Regions from separate parts of the Blautia sp. KLE_1732_HM_1032 genome, predicted to be linked through region 1. Evidence: riboswitches for the same ligand, from Rfam matches in the RefSeq annotation. Region 1 holds a riboswitch; the other holds the start of a gene.
The links. A riboswitch is a leader RNA that binds a small molecule or an ion and turns the genes downstream of it on or off. The one in region 1 is predicted to bind FMN.
Positions count from the first base shown of each region.

Region 2: it holds a riboswitch for FMN, as region 1 does, so the genes downstream of both, NQ489_RS17865 (DUF6783 domain-containing protein) here and NQ489_RS15810 (ECF transporter S component) in region 1, are expected to answer to the same signal.

Region 1 is NZ_CP102266.1:3,332,407-3,340,106, forward strand. Features, by position in the region: gene NQ489_RS15790 (SAM-dependent methyltransferase) at 1-745, opposite strand, end outside; gene NQ489_RS15795 (hypothetical protein) at 1,095-1,616, shown strand; gene NQ489_RS15800 (NUDIX hydrolase) at 2,064-2,675, opposite strand; gene NQ489_RS15805 (MATE family efflux transporter) at 2,859-4,247, shown strand; gene NQ489_RS15810 (ECF transporter S component) at 4,513-5,148, opposite strand; FMN riboswitch at 5,279-5,396, opposite strand; gene NQ489_RS15815 (fibronectin type III domain-containing protein) at 5,507-7,700, opposite strand, start outside.
Region 2 is NZ_CP102266.1:2,301,323-2,309,022, forward strand. Features, by position in the region: gene NQ489_RS11045 (tetratricopeptide repeat-containing glycosyltransferase family 2 protein) at 1-824, opposite strand, end outside; gene NQ489_RS11050 (HAD family hydrolase) at 929-1,579, opposite strand; gene ribH (6,7-dimethyl-8-ribityllumazine synthase) at 1,595-2,068, opposite strand; gene NQ489_RS11060 (bifunctional 3,4-dihydroxy-2-butanone-4-phosphate synthase/GTP cyclohydrolase II) at 2,098-3,315, opposite strand; gene ribE (riboflavin synthase) at 3,334-3,987, opposite strand; gene ribD (bifunctional diaminohydroxyphosphoribosylaminopyrimidine deaminase/5-amino-6-(5-phosphoribosylamino)uracil reductase RibD) at 3,969-5,096, opposite strand; partial or broken gene NQ489_RS17865 (DUF6783 domain-containing protein) at 5,099-5,224, opposite strand; partial or broken gene NQ489_RS17870 (DUF6783 domain-containing protein) at 5,174-5,410, shown strand; FMN riboswitch at 5,528-5,642, opposite strand; gene NQ489_RS11075 (hypothetical protein) at 5,832-6,098, opposite strand; gene tsf (translation elongation factor Ts) at 6,404-7,342, opposite strand; gene rpsB (30S ribosomal protein S2) at 7,379-7,700, opposite strand, start outside.

The sequences.
Region 1 (7,700 bases):
CCAGCATACCGACACTGACAACACGGTCAAACTGATACTCCTTCTTCGGCAGATCACGGTAATCCATCAGCTCTACCGTAAGATAATCTTCCAGACCCTGGTCCTTGATCCGTCTCTGAAATTCTGCATACTGTTCATGACTTAAAGTAATACCGGTACCATGAACCTTATATTTCTTAGCTGCCTCGATCAGCAGAAAGCCCCAGCCACAGCCGATATCCAGAAGACTCATACCCTCTTCCAGATGTAATTTCTTAAGGATATAATCAACTTTATTTACCTGTGCCTGATACAACGTATCATCCTCATGGATAAAATACCCACAGGAATAACTCATAGTCTCATCCAGCCAAAGTTTATAAAAATCATTTCCAATATCATAATGGCTGGTTACTTCCTTTTCCTGATTCTTCTTTGATGTTGAACTGAACATGATCTTTTTCAGAGCAGATTCATTGGTAGAAAATTTTCCCATCTGACCCAGAAAATGATCCAGCGCTTCATAAAGATTTCCCTCGATATCCAGATCCCCACGCATATACGCCTCACCCAGTGCAAGGGATGTGCTCTTTATCAGATCCGCCAGAGGAATCGCTTTCTTAAAATTCACCGTAAATGTAGGTTCACCCTCTCCGATGTGATACTCGGAATTCTTGAACTTTACCAGAAATGGATAATCTGTAAAGCGTTCAAGGAACTGTACCATTGCTTTCTCTTCCGTCTTCTCCTGTAATGTCTCAAACATAATAGTCTACCTCCTTTAACACAGCACTATGATACACCCGGAGGAAGGCTTTATGTCAAGGGAGATATACAACAAAATTTTATCAATAAAATGAGAATATTTGTTAAAACTCTTCCTTATAATTATTTATAGTTATCCAAATTAACTTGATATTTAAAGTCCACATTTAACCCAGCCCTCAAAAGCACTGACATTTTCAAAACATAATCGTTAATTATATATCATTTCCCGGTAATCATCTTTGTATTTTACGCATTTTTTATTGCTTTATATACAATTCAGACTTATAATAAAAGATACAAAAAAAAGAGCGAAAACCATATAAAAATCCAACACTGGAGGGAACCTTATGAACGAAGAACTTTTTAATGAAGCATCAAAATCCAACATCCTGTCAAAACAGCTGGTCGATCAACTTCAGGAAAGCATGACCTACAGCAGCATCTCCTTCATCAACTGGACCATCGAAGTCCTCAAGCTCCTGAAAGCCCGCATCGAACGCGGCGACAAGATCAAAGATGAGACCACCGGCGTGATCTACGATCTCTACACCTTCCGCCAATTTGTAGAAACCAACTTCTCCACCTACATCACCGGCCAGGTCTTCAACACCTCCATCCGGTCCCAGAAAATCTACTTCACCCTGGAAGCCTGCCCAGGCGGCTACAACCTCCTCATGGCAGACTCCGGCAACGAAAAAACCTACCGCTGGATCTCCAGCTTAAGCAAACGCTTCTCCCTGGTAGAAATGATCGCCACCGGAATCGTCTACGTCAAAGACAACCGTACCGACACCTACCAGCCATTTATCTCCGAAAACGGCAAATACTGCAAATACAACAAAGACCTAGGAAAACTCACAGAGCTCTGACCAAAACGGGGAATCCGCAACCGCAGATTCCCCGTTTTTCTCATCCATCCAGCGCAGCGCCGATGACCCATTCCCCTCTTCAAGCCACAGGGAATCTCAGCCTTTCCTCCCAGCCGTCCAGCGTAGCGCTGACGGCTCATCCAACTCCCGTCATACCACCCCACTAGCAACACTCCCCACGAGATTTAACACGTCTCACGGCCAATGCACAGCCAGTGAGGGGCTTCTTTCCAGACTGACTCTGCAGGAGGGGAGCTGATTCTTAGGTGGCGGAAATCTGCGTTGCTTCAAAAAATCTCGCTGTTTGAGCGGCTTCAGACGCGAGTTCGAGATTTTTGAAGCGCTTTTAGCAGAATTCCGGCACCTTAGAAGCCAGCTCCCGACGAAGCCCCAGCCTGGAAAGAAGCCCCTCACTGGCGTCCCCTTCCGCCATATAACTACCTCCGTTTAAATCTCCCCAAGAAATCCAAACACCTCCTCATCCTCAAGAAAATGCATCAGCATATAAGCACACATGATCGCAACCCTCTCCTCCTTCAGGATCCTCCTGACCTCATCCCGGTCCGCGATCACAACCTCGATCTCCTCACTATCCTCCTGAGCAGCCTTACTAACCTCACCACTGGCATACCCATAAACCGTAGCACAGGATTCATCCGTCATCCCAATCGTCGTAAAATAAGGCTTCTCAAAAGCCTCCGCAACCTTGATCGGCTCCAGCTTCAACCCGGTCTCCTCAAACATCTCCCGCACAGCACCCTCATGGAAATCCTCCCCAGGCTCCACAAGCCCCGCCGGAAACTCATAAATATACCCGCCGATCGTATACCGATACTGACGGATCAGCACAACCTTATCCCGCTTCTCTCCATAAACACTGTAAATGATCACCCCATCCGGATGATTCTCCCCTGTAGAAAGCTTCATATCCTCCACACTCTTCGCCCTGGAGGCCACAAAATAAGAAACCGGCGTATCATGTATACTGGTCGCATCCACCCCATAAAGATTCACGAACTTATTATCTGTAAGTTTTTTCACACTGTTGATCTTACCCATCTTAAAAACTCCTTCCCGAAAATTTTTTCTAAAAACATTTTATCCCATCCAAAACCAAAGGTCAATTTTTTATACTTACACTCACCTCACAATAGTGCTATAATAAATATCCTGCTATAAAATTAAAAATTTACTTATCACATTACCAAACAGCTACTGCAGACAAGAAAGAAGGAAAAAACATTGAAAAACCAGACCAATGCTACCCAGGCCGAAAACCCTCTGGGAACCGCCCCTGTAGGCAGCCTGATCGCCAAATTCGCCATTCCCGCCATCATCAGCATGCTGGTCAGCGCTCTGTACAATATCGTTGACCAGATCTTTATCGGACAGGGCGTAGGAATGCTTGGAAACGCCGCCACAAATATCGCATTTCCCGTAACCATTATCTCTACTGCTGCTGCACTGCTCCTGGGAATCGGCAGTGCCTCCAATTACAACCTGGAAATGGGCGCAGGAAACGAAAAAAAAGCCAGCTCTATTGCAGGAACCGGACTCTCCGCGCTGATAATCTCCGGTACGATACTCTCTGTCATCGTCCTTCTGTTCCTGAAGCCACTGCTTCATTTTTTCGGCGGAACACCGGACGTCATGCCCTATGCCATTGATTACATGGGGATCACCGCCATTGGACTTCCCTTTTATGTTTTAAGCACAGGCGGCAACCACCTGATCCGAGCAGACAGGAGTCCTACCTATTCCATGACCTGCATCCTGGCCGGTGCCGCCATCAACACCATCCTAGACCCGCTTTTCATCTTTGGATTCGGCTGGGGCATCAAAGGTGCAGCCTGGGCAACCGTGATCGGCCAGATCGTATCCGGACTTCTGATCATCTTTTATTTTTCCAGACTCCGGAAAATGTACCTGGACCACTCCATGCTGATTCCTAAGGCACGCAATCTGTCTGCCATTTTTTCTCTGGGAATGGCATCCTGTATCAATCAGGTTGCCATTGCTGCAGTGCAGATCGTCATGAACAATACACTTCGCCATTACGGAGCACTCTCCGCTTACGGAAGTGATATTCCGATTGCCTGTGCAGGGATCATTTCCAAAGTCAATCAGGTATTTATGGCCATCTGCATCGGAATCTCCCAGGGCTCCCAGCCCATCTGGGGATTTAACTACGGCGCCGAAAAATACAGCCGTGTACGCCAGACATACCGCTATTCCGTAACCTTATGTACTGTGATCGCAACCATATTTTTTATCTGCTTCCAGTTCTTCCCGCATCAGATCGTAGGCATCTTCGGAAACGGCAGCGACCTGTACTTTCATTTTGCAGAAAAATATCTCCGCATCTTCATGCTGATGACCTTTGCCAACGGGATCCAGCCTATGTCCGCCGGCTTTTTTACCTCCATTGGAAAAGCCAGGCTTGGTGTGATCATGTCCCTCACAAGGCAGGTGCTCTTCCTGCTGCCGCTGATCGTCATCTTCCCGGTCTTCTTCGGAATCGATGGCGTCATGTACGCAGGACCAATTGCAGATACCTCTGCATTTGTGCTGGCCGTTGTTTTTGCCAGACGTGAGCTTGGAGTCATGAAAACTGCAGAACAAAACGCCTGACACAAGAAAGAATCCTGCTTGCAGGATTCTCCGCCTGCGACGGGTCGCTTCAGCGACATTATTCCTCTCCGTCGCAGTGCGATCCTGCCCGGAGGGCTTTTTTATGTTATAGGAACATTACGGAGTAATTTCCTATAACATAAAAAATGCCATGTAATTTACTGCCCATCGGCAATATATTACATGGCATTTCTCACATTCTCAGATATTTATCTGAAACCACCATTTTCTGATCTTTCCATCATCCTCCGGCAGCTGCTTATGATCAGTCACCCTTCAGTACAACACGGATCTTCTTATAAATTACAAATACGATCAGAGATGTCAGTGCATATTTAAAGATATTAAACGGAGCAATGATCAGCAATGCAAAGGTAAGCAGTCCGTTTACGGAGCTGTGTACTGCGCTTCCCATCTGGATAAAGGTCTCGATTGGCATTCCAAAAGCCTTACCGTAAGCCGGAAGCAGTACAAAGGCATTGACAAAGCATGCAAGGATCGCCGTCAGAACTGTTCCTGCTGCCATACCTGCAACTGCATGTACTCTGCTCTTTTTGTGACGGAAACGATAGATCAGGCCGGCCGGTACCACATAGGCACATCCAAACAGGAAGTTGGCAACATCACCAACACCGGCAGTCATGGTTCCCTTAGTCACAAGATGTACGAGAATCTTCACAAGCTCGATCAGGATACCTGCTACAGGTCCCATAGCGAAGGTTCCTACCATAACCGGTACCTCGGAAAAATCAAGCTGATAAAAAGACGGTGCAAGAAACGGGATCGGAAACTCAAGATTCATCAATACTCCTGCCACAGCACCAAGCATGGCTACCTGCGCGATGGTTCTTGTTCTGCTTCTTTCCACAGCATTTCCTCTCTGTAATATCTGTTCACTCATAACTCTCTCTCCTTCTTCAGAAATATTCAAAGAAAATTTCCACAAGAAATCTTTATGCGAAAAAAATTTCTTCACATAAAAAGCCCCGGGAGCTTCTTCCCGGGGCACTGAGCACGTTCTTTAAATACTGCGCGTTCTTCTCTCATCCAGACTTTACTGTCGGTTCCGGAATTTCACCAGATCAGCCGCCAAAGCGGGTCGCGGACTATACCGCCGGTAGGGAATCACACCCTGCCCCGAAGAAATTTTCTTTTTTATGAGTTCATTATAACGCGCTCTTTTTATAATTACAAGCCTTAATTCTGTCACAGAAGCATTCTGCTCCATTTATATAAATCTAAGATCCACTCCTTTATGATCAAACCCGGATTTTCTTTACCGTACTCCAGCTACTGTAAAGAACCTTTTTTCCGACTCTTTTATATGACCGGATGCGGACATAATAGGTCTTTTTGTTTTTCAGTCCTGATATCTTATATCTGATCGCAGACTGTTTTCCAACTGTGACCGTTTTTCTTTCTTTTATAAATCTGCTGTCTGCTGCATACTGGATCTGATAGCCGGTTGCCTGTATATTTTTTTTCCAGCTTGCAGTAAAGGATCTGTTTGCTTTTTTCAGTCCTGTCAGCAGAGTTTTTGGAGGCAGGATCTTAAAGGTAAGCGTTTTGTTGATACGACTGTATTTTCCGGTCCCTCTGACCTGCACAGTTCCAATTCCGGAATTTTTATTATTTTTGTAATACAGCTTATAAGCACTCGAACCGATCTTCTTTCCATTTACAGTTACGGTTACTGATGGCCGGATGGTTTTTCCCGTATAAGTGTAAGAGGTTCTGTTTAGCTTAACATTGCTGACAAACTTTTCTGTCTTTTTTATGATCTTGAAATGAATGGTTGCGGTACCTTTATAATAACCGGTACCATAAATGGTTACCGTTGCAACACCCGGATACTGATTATCCTCGTAGTACATATAATAATCTTCGCCGGCTTTCAATCCGGGGATTACGATGGCAGGTGTGAGTTCTTTTCCTGTATATGTCTGATCAGCTATTGGATCCGCAGCCGGTAGTTTTCCGTAAATAGTAAAATATAATGTTTCCGATCCTTTATAATTGCCGATTCCCGTGAGCTCTGCACGAGCTTCACCAGGCTTTTCATTATTAACATAGGTTACCGTATAATCTTTTCCCTGTACCAGTCCGTCAATTACCACTTCCGGTTCCACTTTTTTTCCTTTAAAGGTGGTTTCCAGGTATGTTTCATTATTTTCCGCAAAATAGCACACATACATTCCATTTTCATCTGGCGTAATCTTGAAACTCCGCTCTACTGTACCGCAGAAAATATCTTTTCCCGTGATCTTTACAGTCGCAGTTCCTGCATTGATGTTATTTTCATAAGTTACTTCATAATCGGAGCCCTGCTCAAGTTCCGGTGCGGATTCACTGGATTCTATTTCAGGTTCATGGCTTTTTCCATTATATTCATATTCTGGAGTGATCTGTTCAAACCATTCATTCTGAAGCGGTATCCGGTTGTCTGCTGACAGCTCCACAAACATGTAGCCACGGTCCTCTGCGTATTTCTGAAGTGTAGAATCCTTTTTTCCCGCGATCAGTGCTGAATCCCTGAACGCATCATCCGCCCAGATAGTATCTGTGCTCAGTACTCTTATCCTGCACTCGGAAGACAGACGAAGTCCATTTTTCCCAACTGATTTTACAGATGCGGGAATTATAATATCGCGGATCCCTGAACTGCTCTGGAATGCATATTCACCGATTTCTTCCAAGCCTTCGTTTAGGACAGCTTTCGTAAGCGACGAACAGTTTCCGAATGCACCTTCTCCAAGGCTTCTGACACTTCCCGGAACTGTTATGGAAGAAACATTTACACAGTAATAAAAAGCATAGTCTCCCACGCTTACAGTTCCATCCGGGATCTGGTAATCTCCGGAACGTCCGGACGGAAACACGATCAGTTTTGTGCCATCCTTGCTGAATACCACTCCGTCTTTTTCAGAAAAATACGGATTTTCCGGATCTACTTTAATTTCTGTCAGACTGGACTCAGACAAGCCCTCCACAAAAGCAGCCAGCCCTATAGATGACACATTTGGGGGAATCGTAACAGATTTCAATTTCTCACAGTTGTAAAAAGCATTCTTTTCGATGGTTGTAAGCGAATCCGGCAAAGTAACAGACTCTATATCAGAAGCCTGGGTGCAATACTGGAAGGTACTGTTTCCAAGAACCGTTACTTTTCTTCCGTCAATAGTATCCGGAACTACGATATTTGTATCTGTCCCTTCATACTGATACAGCCTGAGTGTTCCATCATTCAGGATCTCATAAGAATAGTCATAGTCCATTTTGGACAATTCATAATGTCTGGGGGCATTTCCCGTATATCCACAGTCAACCAGATATCTTTCGCCGTCAATGATGACTACGGAGTTCCTGTGACCGCTTCCCGCCCCCGGATCATTTGCCGCATACCTTGCATACACGGTCAGTCCCAGTTTTTCGCACATATAGTTCACTGCGCTG
Region 2 (7,700 bases), 1.0 Mb from region 1:
TCCAGAAAAATCTTTCCGACCTCACAACAGATTTCCGCCCTCGGCACATCCATAGTCAGGCTGTACAGAAAAGCTTCCAGTGCGTACTTTTTTTCTCCCATTTTCCGGTAACACTGTCCAAGTACAAAACAGGCATCGATCTTATTTTCCAGCCATCCGGGCGGATTTTTCAGGAACTCCACCAACACAGCCTCTGTCTCCGGATAACGCTGATGATAATACAGTTCTCTCCCATAATAAAGCTGATGTCTGGGTTCCAGCGTTTCTCCTCCTGCCAGCATTTTTTCATAAATGCGAAGATTACGGTCCGGATCACCTTTTCCACATTTCCGGTGCCGGATCACCACATCTGAATAAATGATATTTCCCTCCGGAATCACAGTTTCATGAACTGCCCCATTCCATCTGAAATTTCTGGATGTTTTCATTATCCGCTCCCGAAAATAAGAAAATGTTGTTCTCCCGCTCTGGTCAAACCCTGCCGCATATTCCATCATTACAACATCTGTTCCGGGATCCAGAGTTTCTTTAAGACTCTTCAGTTTTTCCAGATTTTCTTCATCCAGGACATCATCCGCATCCAGCCACATCCAGTAATCGGTGCGGACTTTTTCCAGAAGAAAATTACGCGGAGCAGAAAAATCATCACACCAGGGAAAATCAAACACCTGCGACGTATACTGCTCCGCGATCTCTTTTGTTCTGTCTGAAGAACCGGTATCTGCGATCAGGATCGCATCCATCACCTGAGAAACCGGCTTTAAAATTCTCTCAAGAACTGCTTCTTCATTTTTTACGATCATACATAGACTGAGGGAAATCATATTTCAGGATCCTTCGGATTTTTATAATATTTATGCCGTTCCCGTCAGTCCTATGCCTTCTGTCAGTGTACAGCTTCTGCTTTCGGATAAAGCTGAGCTCATCCTCATATCACCAACTGTGGTATATCCTCTATATGTTCTGCAAGACGATCTGCTCCGTTCAGCTCCCCGCTCTCACCATATCCATACAGGCATCCTATAAATGGGCTTTTGCAGGCTCTGGCACATTCCAGATCCTGCCTCCTGTCTCCGACCACCAGATAAGGGCCTGTATATTCCCGGATGATTTCCTGCACAATTTCTGTCTTTGGACGGAATCCATACGATTCGCAGTCATAAAAATGATCGAACCATCGTTCCATCCCAAATTCCTTCCAGTGCGCCTCACGATAGGAAGCTTTACAGTTACTTAAGATCACAAGATGATATCCCCGGTTCTTCAAGGCTGTAAGCATCTCCTCTGCTCCCGGATACCACACTGCCTTATGCTTCCTGATCTGTCTGACCATCAGTTCTCCTACCATCCTGCTCGCCTGCTCTTTATAGCTCTGATCCAGCTCCGGCAAAAATGTATTCCACATCTCCTTACTGTTAAATCCCAGCCAGCCGGCAATTTCCGCCGAGCCTATCTCCCGTTCTTCTGCAGCCTTCTGTTCTGTCAGCCACTGATAGGTTTCACGAAATGCCGGTTCATAGATTCCAATGGTATGATGGATCGTTCCATCATAATCGAATATGATTGTTTTTGTCATCATTTATTTCCCTATCTATTAGAGCTGCTTCATCAGATTGACCATCTCGATCGCAGATAACGCACAATCATAGCCTTTATTACCTGCTTTGCTTCCTGCTCGCGCAATAGCCTGCTCGATATTCTCAGTCGTGATCACTCCGAATAAGACCGGGATCCCTGTTGCAAGTTCAACCTGTGCGATCCCCTTGGCAGATTCATTGCACACCAGATCATAATGTGAAGTATCTCCACGAATGACAGCTCCCACGCAGATAACTGCATCATATTTTCCTGACTGTGCCATTTTCTGTGCTGTAAGCGGGATCTCAAATGCTCCCGGCACCCATGCTGCAGTAATATTCTCTTCTTCTACTCCATGTCTTACCAGTCCGTCGACTGCCCCTCCCAATAATTTATTCACAATGATCTCATTGAATCTCGCTGCCACGATACCAACCTTCATTCCCTCCGGTGCTACTACTTTTCCTTCTACTAAATTGATCTGTCTCATTTTTTCTTCCTCCTGCTATTTGCTGTTTTTTATAAATTTATTTCCTTAAAAATATGACCCATCTTTTCCTGCTTCGTTTTCATATACTTCCGGTCATATTTTTGTACCGGAATCTCCAATGGTACTCTCTCATTGATCTTCAGCCCGAATTCGCCAAGCCCATAGACTTTATCCGGGTTATTGGTCAGTAATCTTAATGATTTCACACCAAGGTCTGACAGTATCTGTGCCCCAACCCAGTACTCTCTGAGATCCGGTGCAAACCCTAACTTCACATTAGCCTCCACGGTATCATATCCCTGTTCCTGAAGCGCATAGGCTTTGATCTTATTGATCAGTCCGATTCCTCTGCCTTCCTGTCTCATATACAGAATGATCCCTCTGCCTTCCGCCTCTACCTGGCGCATCGCTGTCTGCAGCTGCAGGCCGCAGTCACATCTGAGCGATCCGAATGCATCTCCTGTCAGGCACTCCGAATGTACACGGCAAAGCACATCCTCACCATCTCCTAGATCACCTTTTACCAGTGCCAGATGATGCTCTCCTGTAATGTCATTGATATAGCCATACATTTTAAAATCACCGTACTGCGTTGGGAGGTTTGCAGCTGCTTCCTCCTTTACATGCTTTTCATGTATTCTTATATAATCCTGCAGATCACGAATCGTAATAAATGTAAGGTTATGCTCTTTTGCCATTTCCCATAGCTGTGATGTACGCATCATAGTGCCATCTTCTTTCATAACTTCACAGCACACGCCGCATTCTTTCAGTCCGGCAAGTCTCATAAGATCTGTTGTTGCCTCCGTATGGCCATTTCGTACCAGAACCCCGCCTTTTCTGGAAATAAGCGGAAATACATGTCCCGGTCTTCTGAAATCCTCCGGTTTTGACTGATCATCCACACACTTCATAATGGTATAGGAGCGTTCTGCCGCAGAGATACCGGTGGTTGTATCTGCGTGATCCACTGCCACGGTAAATGCTGTGCTGTGATTGTCCGTGTTCTCAGCAACCATCGGCGGAAAATTCAATCTCGCCGCAATTTCTGCACTCATCGGTGTACAGATAAGACCCTTTGCATAAGTCGCCATGAAATTAATATTTTCCCGGGTCGCAAACTCTGCCGCACATATCAGATCTCCCTCATTTTCTCTGTCCGGATCATCTGTGACCAGAATTATTTTTCCTTCCTTAAGATCCCTAAGTGCCTCTTCAATTGTGTTGTACTGATAATTTTGTGACATACTGTATATCCTCCTGTTCTAAAACCCGAATTCTTCAAGAAACTCCATCGTAATTCCGGATTCTTTTTTCTCTTCTTCGTTTTTTCTGATGCCAAGCAATTTTTCTACATATTTTCCAATCACATCATTTTCCAGATTAACCAGATCCCCCGGCACCTTTTCCAAAAGGGTGGTTTCTTCTCCTGTATGTGGAATGACCGACACCTGAAAACCAGTTTCATCAACCCTTGCAACTGTCAGGCTGATCCCATCAATACAAACGGATCCTTTTTCCACGATCAGATGCAAGATCTGTGGCGATGTCTCAATTGATACCCAGATGGCATTTTCTTCCCGGAGCATGGAACGTATCACTCCAGTCCCATCAATATGGCCGCTTACTATGTGTCCCCCGAACCTGCCATCTGCAGCCATTGCACGTTCCAGGTTTACCTGGCTTCCGGCTTTACAACTGCCAAGACTGCTTCTTCTGATCGTCTCTGCCATCACATCAGCAGTAAATCCGTCCGGCTGGATCGACGTAACTGTCAGACACACACCATTCACAGCAATACTGTCACCGATCCTTGTCCCTTCCAGGACTTTCCGGGCTTTCACTGCCAGGATCCCTGATTCTCCTGTCAGCTGTATATAACGGACTTTTCCTTTCTCTTCTACGATTCCTGTAAACATGATTCCTCCTGTTTTTTCTCACACACCTGACATCTTATCCGGATGTCCTCACCGATCTGGCAGATATCTATATATTTCAGTTCTACTGCTTCAGACGGGAATTCAACTCCGATACCTTCTACCGGTGTCTTCCCGGCCACACCACCAAACAGCTTTGGTGCCACAAAAGCCTGTACTTCCTTTACAATTCCGGCTCGCAGGGCACTGTCATTTAACGTACCGCCTCCCTCCAGGAGGATGCTGTCAATACCCCTGTTTCCAAGATCTGTCATCAACTTTTTAAGGTCTATCTGATTCTTTTCATCCGGACAGTAAATGGTCTCAACTCCCATAGTATGTAATATTTTTATTTTTTCTTCTGTATTTTTCTGATCTGCATAAGCCACGATCGTCCGGTACTTTTCCGCACTTTTTACAATCTGACTGTCCGGCGGAATCCTGAGCTTACTGTCGCACACAATCCTGACAGGACTTTTCCAGCCTTCTACCCGGACGTTCAACATCGGATCATCTGCAAGCACAGTTCCAATACCTGCCATGATCCCCATGTACTGATGCCGCATATGCTGTACTTCTTTTCTTGCCGCTTCTCCGGTGATCCATTTTGATGCTCCTGTCTTCGTTGCGATCTTCCCATCCAGTGTCATGGCATATTTCATCACCACGTATGGGGTTTTCGTAGTAATATAATGGAAAAACACCGGATTCAGCTGATCACATTCTTCTCTCATAAAATCTTCAACTACTGTTACACCGGCTTCCCTTAACATCTGTACACCTTTTCCTGCCACTTTCGGATTCGGATCTCGGGAACCGATCACCACTTTTCTGATCTTCTGTTCAATGATCGCTTCCGTACATGGAGGTGTTTTTCCATGATGACAGCAAGGCTCCAGTGTAACATAAATCACCGCACCTTCTGCTGGTTCTGTAAGAGAAGCAATAGCATTACGTTCTGCGTGAAGTTCTCCATACTTTTTATGATAGCCTTCCCCGATGATCCTTCCGTCTTTTACGATCACTGCCCCTACCATCGGATTGGGATTCGTCCAGCCTTCTCCTTTTTTGGCCAGCTGAATCGCCCGAAGCATATATTCCTGATCCGTCATTTCTATTCCTTCTTTCTTATTCCTGTTCTTTGTCTAGAGCGTGTTTGAAAAAGGCTTTCTGCAAGATGTGCGTCACAATTTGTGGGAGATTTTGTCCGGATGAGGGCGCCGTAGCGGGCTACGGCAACTGAATTCGGGCAAAATATACCGCAAAGTGGGGCGTGCAGATTGCAGGAATGATTTTTCAAACACGCTCTGGTACGCCGAGGCTTTTAGATCTGTGCAATCGGATTCACAGACAAGTGAGTGGTATATTTATTTCGAAAACGATGTACCAGATACAAAAAAAACCTGCAGAAATATCTGCAGGGTAGAATTGATCTGTTACATATGATCGATAAATGAATGTCTGATTCCCTATATAAAAAGCTCTGAAATGGATCACCATCTCAGAGCTCTGATACTACATTCATTCAAAAAATCAACTGTACTATCATCTTCTTCCATCCAGACTGTACTGTCGGCCCCGGAATCTCACCGGATCATGCCTCTCGGCTCGCGGGCTTTACCGCCGGTAGGGAATCTCACCCTGCCCTGAAGATATCTTTTTGTTTATTTTAATACTTTATCTGTTATTTGTAAAGCGAAATTTTTATTTTACTCATTCCATGCGGAATATTAGTTACTGGCAGGCAATCGTCGTATTACTATTCTCAGGCTTTGGTTGACAAACAGGCACGCAGGCAAAGACCGATGGCCAGCACACAGAGCCTGTGCCTTGGAAGATGAATTTTTTTATCTGCAGTTTACTATTGCTTTTTGGGCAGCAGCAAAATCTTTTTCTAGTACATAAATACATGTTGTTTCATTCTTATGATCAATTCCCGATGCAAAAGTATGATAAAAAATCAAGAAAAAAAGATTATTGATAAATGTTCCTTTTTTCAATCTCGTTTCGTAAAGAATATTATTTTCATTCAACGCTTGTGTTAACCGCACGAGATGATCCATATTATCAGTTTCACATAATTTAATTTTTCCATTATCCTGGGTATATTTCATAAAAATCTCCATTCCGCCGCCTTTGGCTGGCGGCACAAATAGTGAGGAATTATAAGCGGAAACAGGCGCAGGCCGTGACATTTAGGCGTTTTAAAAGTATCGATTATCTCTGTCAATTCATGAGCATACTTATTTTGATGTGGCAGGAAGAACCAGAGAATATATTTGACAGAGTGTCCAAGATATTTGGATAAAGAAAACCGATGGCTTTGACTGTTATCAATCTACACCATCGGCTTTCAAGGTTTTTAAATACTTAAATTCAGACTTATTAAAATAATATAATGAAAACTTAAGTTAATGGATTATTTACCCATCTGCTTTGCAACTTCCTCAGCGAAGTTCTCTTCTTTTTTCTCAAGACCATCGCCTGTCTCGTAGCGAACGAAGCCTTTGATCTGGATCTTAGCGCCGTTCTCTTTTGCTACCTGCTCTACGTATTTAGCAACGGACTGTTTTCCGTCCTCTGCTTTTACGTATGTCTGGTCAAGAAGGCAGATCTCTTTAAGCTCTTTCTTGATACGTCCTGTGATCATTCCCTCAATAACCTTAGCCGGTTTCTGGGACTCCTTCGGATCGTTCTGGATCTGAGCCATAAGGATCTCTTTCTCATGCTCGATATAGTCAGCGCTTACTTCCTTGTCGCTTGTGTACTGCGGTTTCAGAGCTGCGATCTGCATAGCTACGTTCTTAGCCATCTCTTTAACAGCATCGTTAACAACATCTGTCTCAACGTCTACAAGAACGCCGATCTTTCCACCCATATGAGTGTAGGAAGCGATGAATCCGTTCTGCTCCTCAACCTGAGCAAATCTACGGATGTTCATGTTCTCGCCGATTACTGCGATCTGAGCTGCAAGAGCCTCTTTTACAGTCTTAGTTGTATCAAGTGCCCATGCCTCAGCAAGGAAAGCATCGATATCAGCTGCTGTTGTGTTAAGTGCCTGTGCTGCAACATCTGCAACATAGCCCTGGAATTTCTCATTCTTTGCAACGAAGTCTGTCTCAGCATTAACCTCAACAACGACTGCTTTCTTTCCATCCTCTGTTACCAGAGTTTTGCAAAGACCCTCTGCTGCGATACGGCTTGCTTTCTTCTGTGCTGTAGCAAGACCCTTCTCACGCAGGAACTCAACTGCTTTATCCATATCACCATCTGTAGATGTAAGAGCTTTCTTACAATCCATCATTCCGGCGCCGGTCATCTCTCTTAACTCTTTTACCTGTGCTGCTGTAATAGCCATTGTTCGTTTCCTCCTGAAATATTCTGTTTATACGAATTATTCCTCTGTAGCTGCAAACTCCTCAGACTCAGCCTCGATCTCGCCATCTGCCTCAGCAGTTCCCTGCTTAGCCTCGATAACAGCGTCAGCCATCTTGGAAACGATGAGTTTTACTGCACGGATAGCATCGTCATTTCCCGGGATCACATAGTCAAGCTCTTCCGGATCACAGTTAGTATCGCAGATACCGATAAGCGGGATTCCAAGTGTATGAGCCTCCTGTACGCAGATTCTCTCTTTCTTAGGATCTACGATAAAGATAGCATCCGGGATTCTCTTCATCTCTTTGATTCCGCCAAGGTTCTTCTGAAGCTTAACA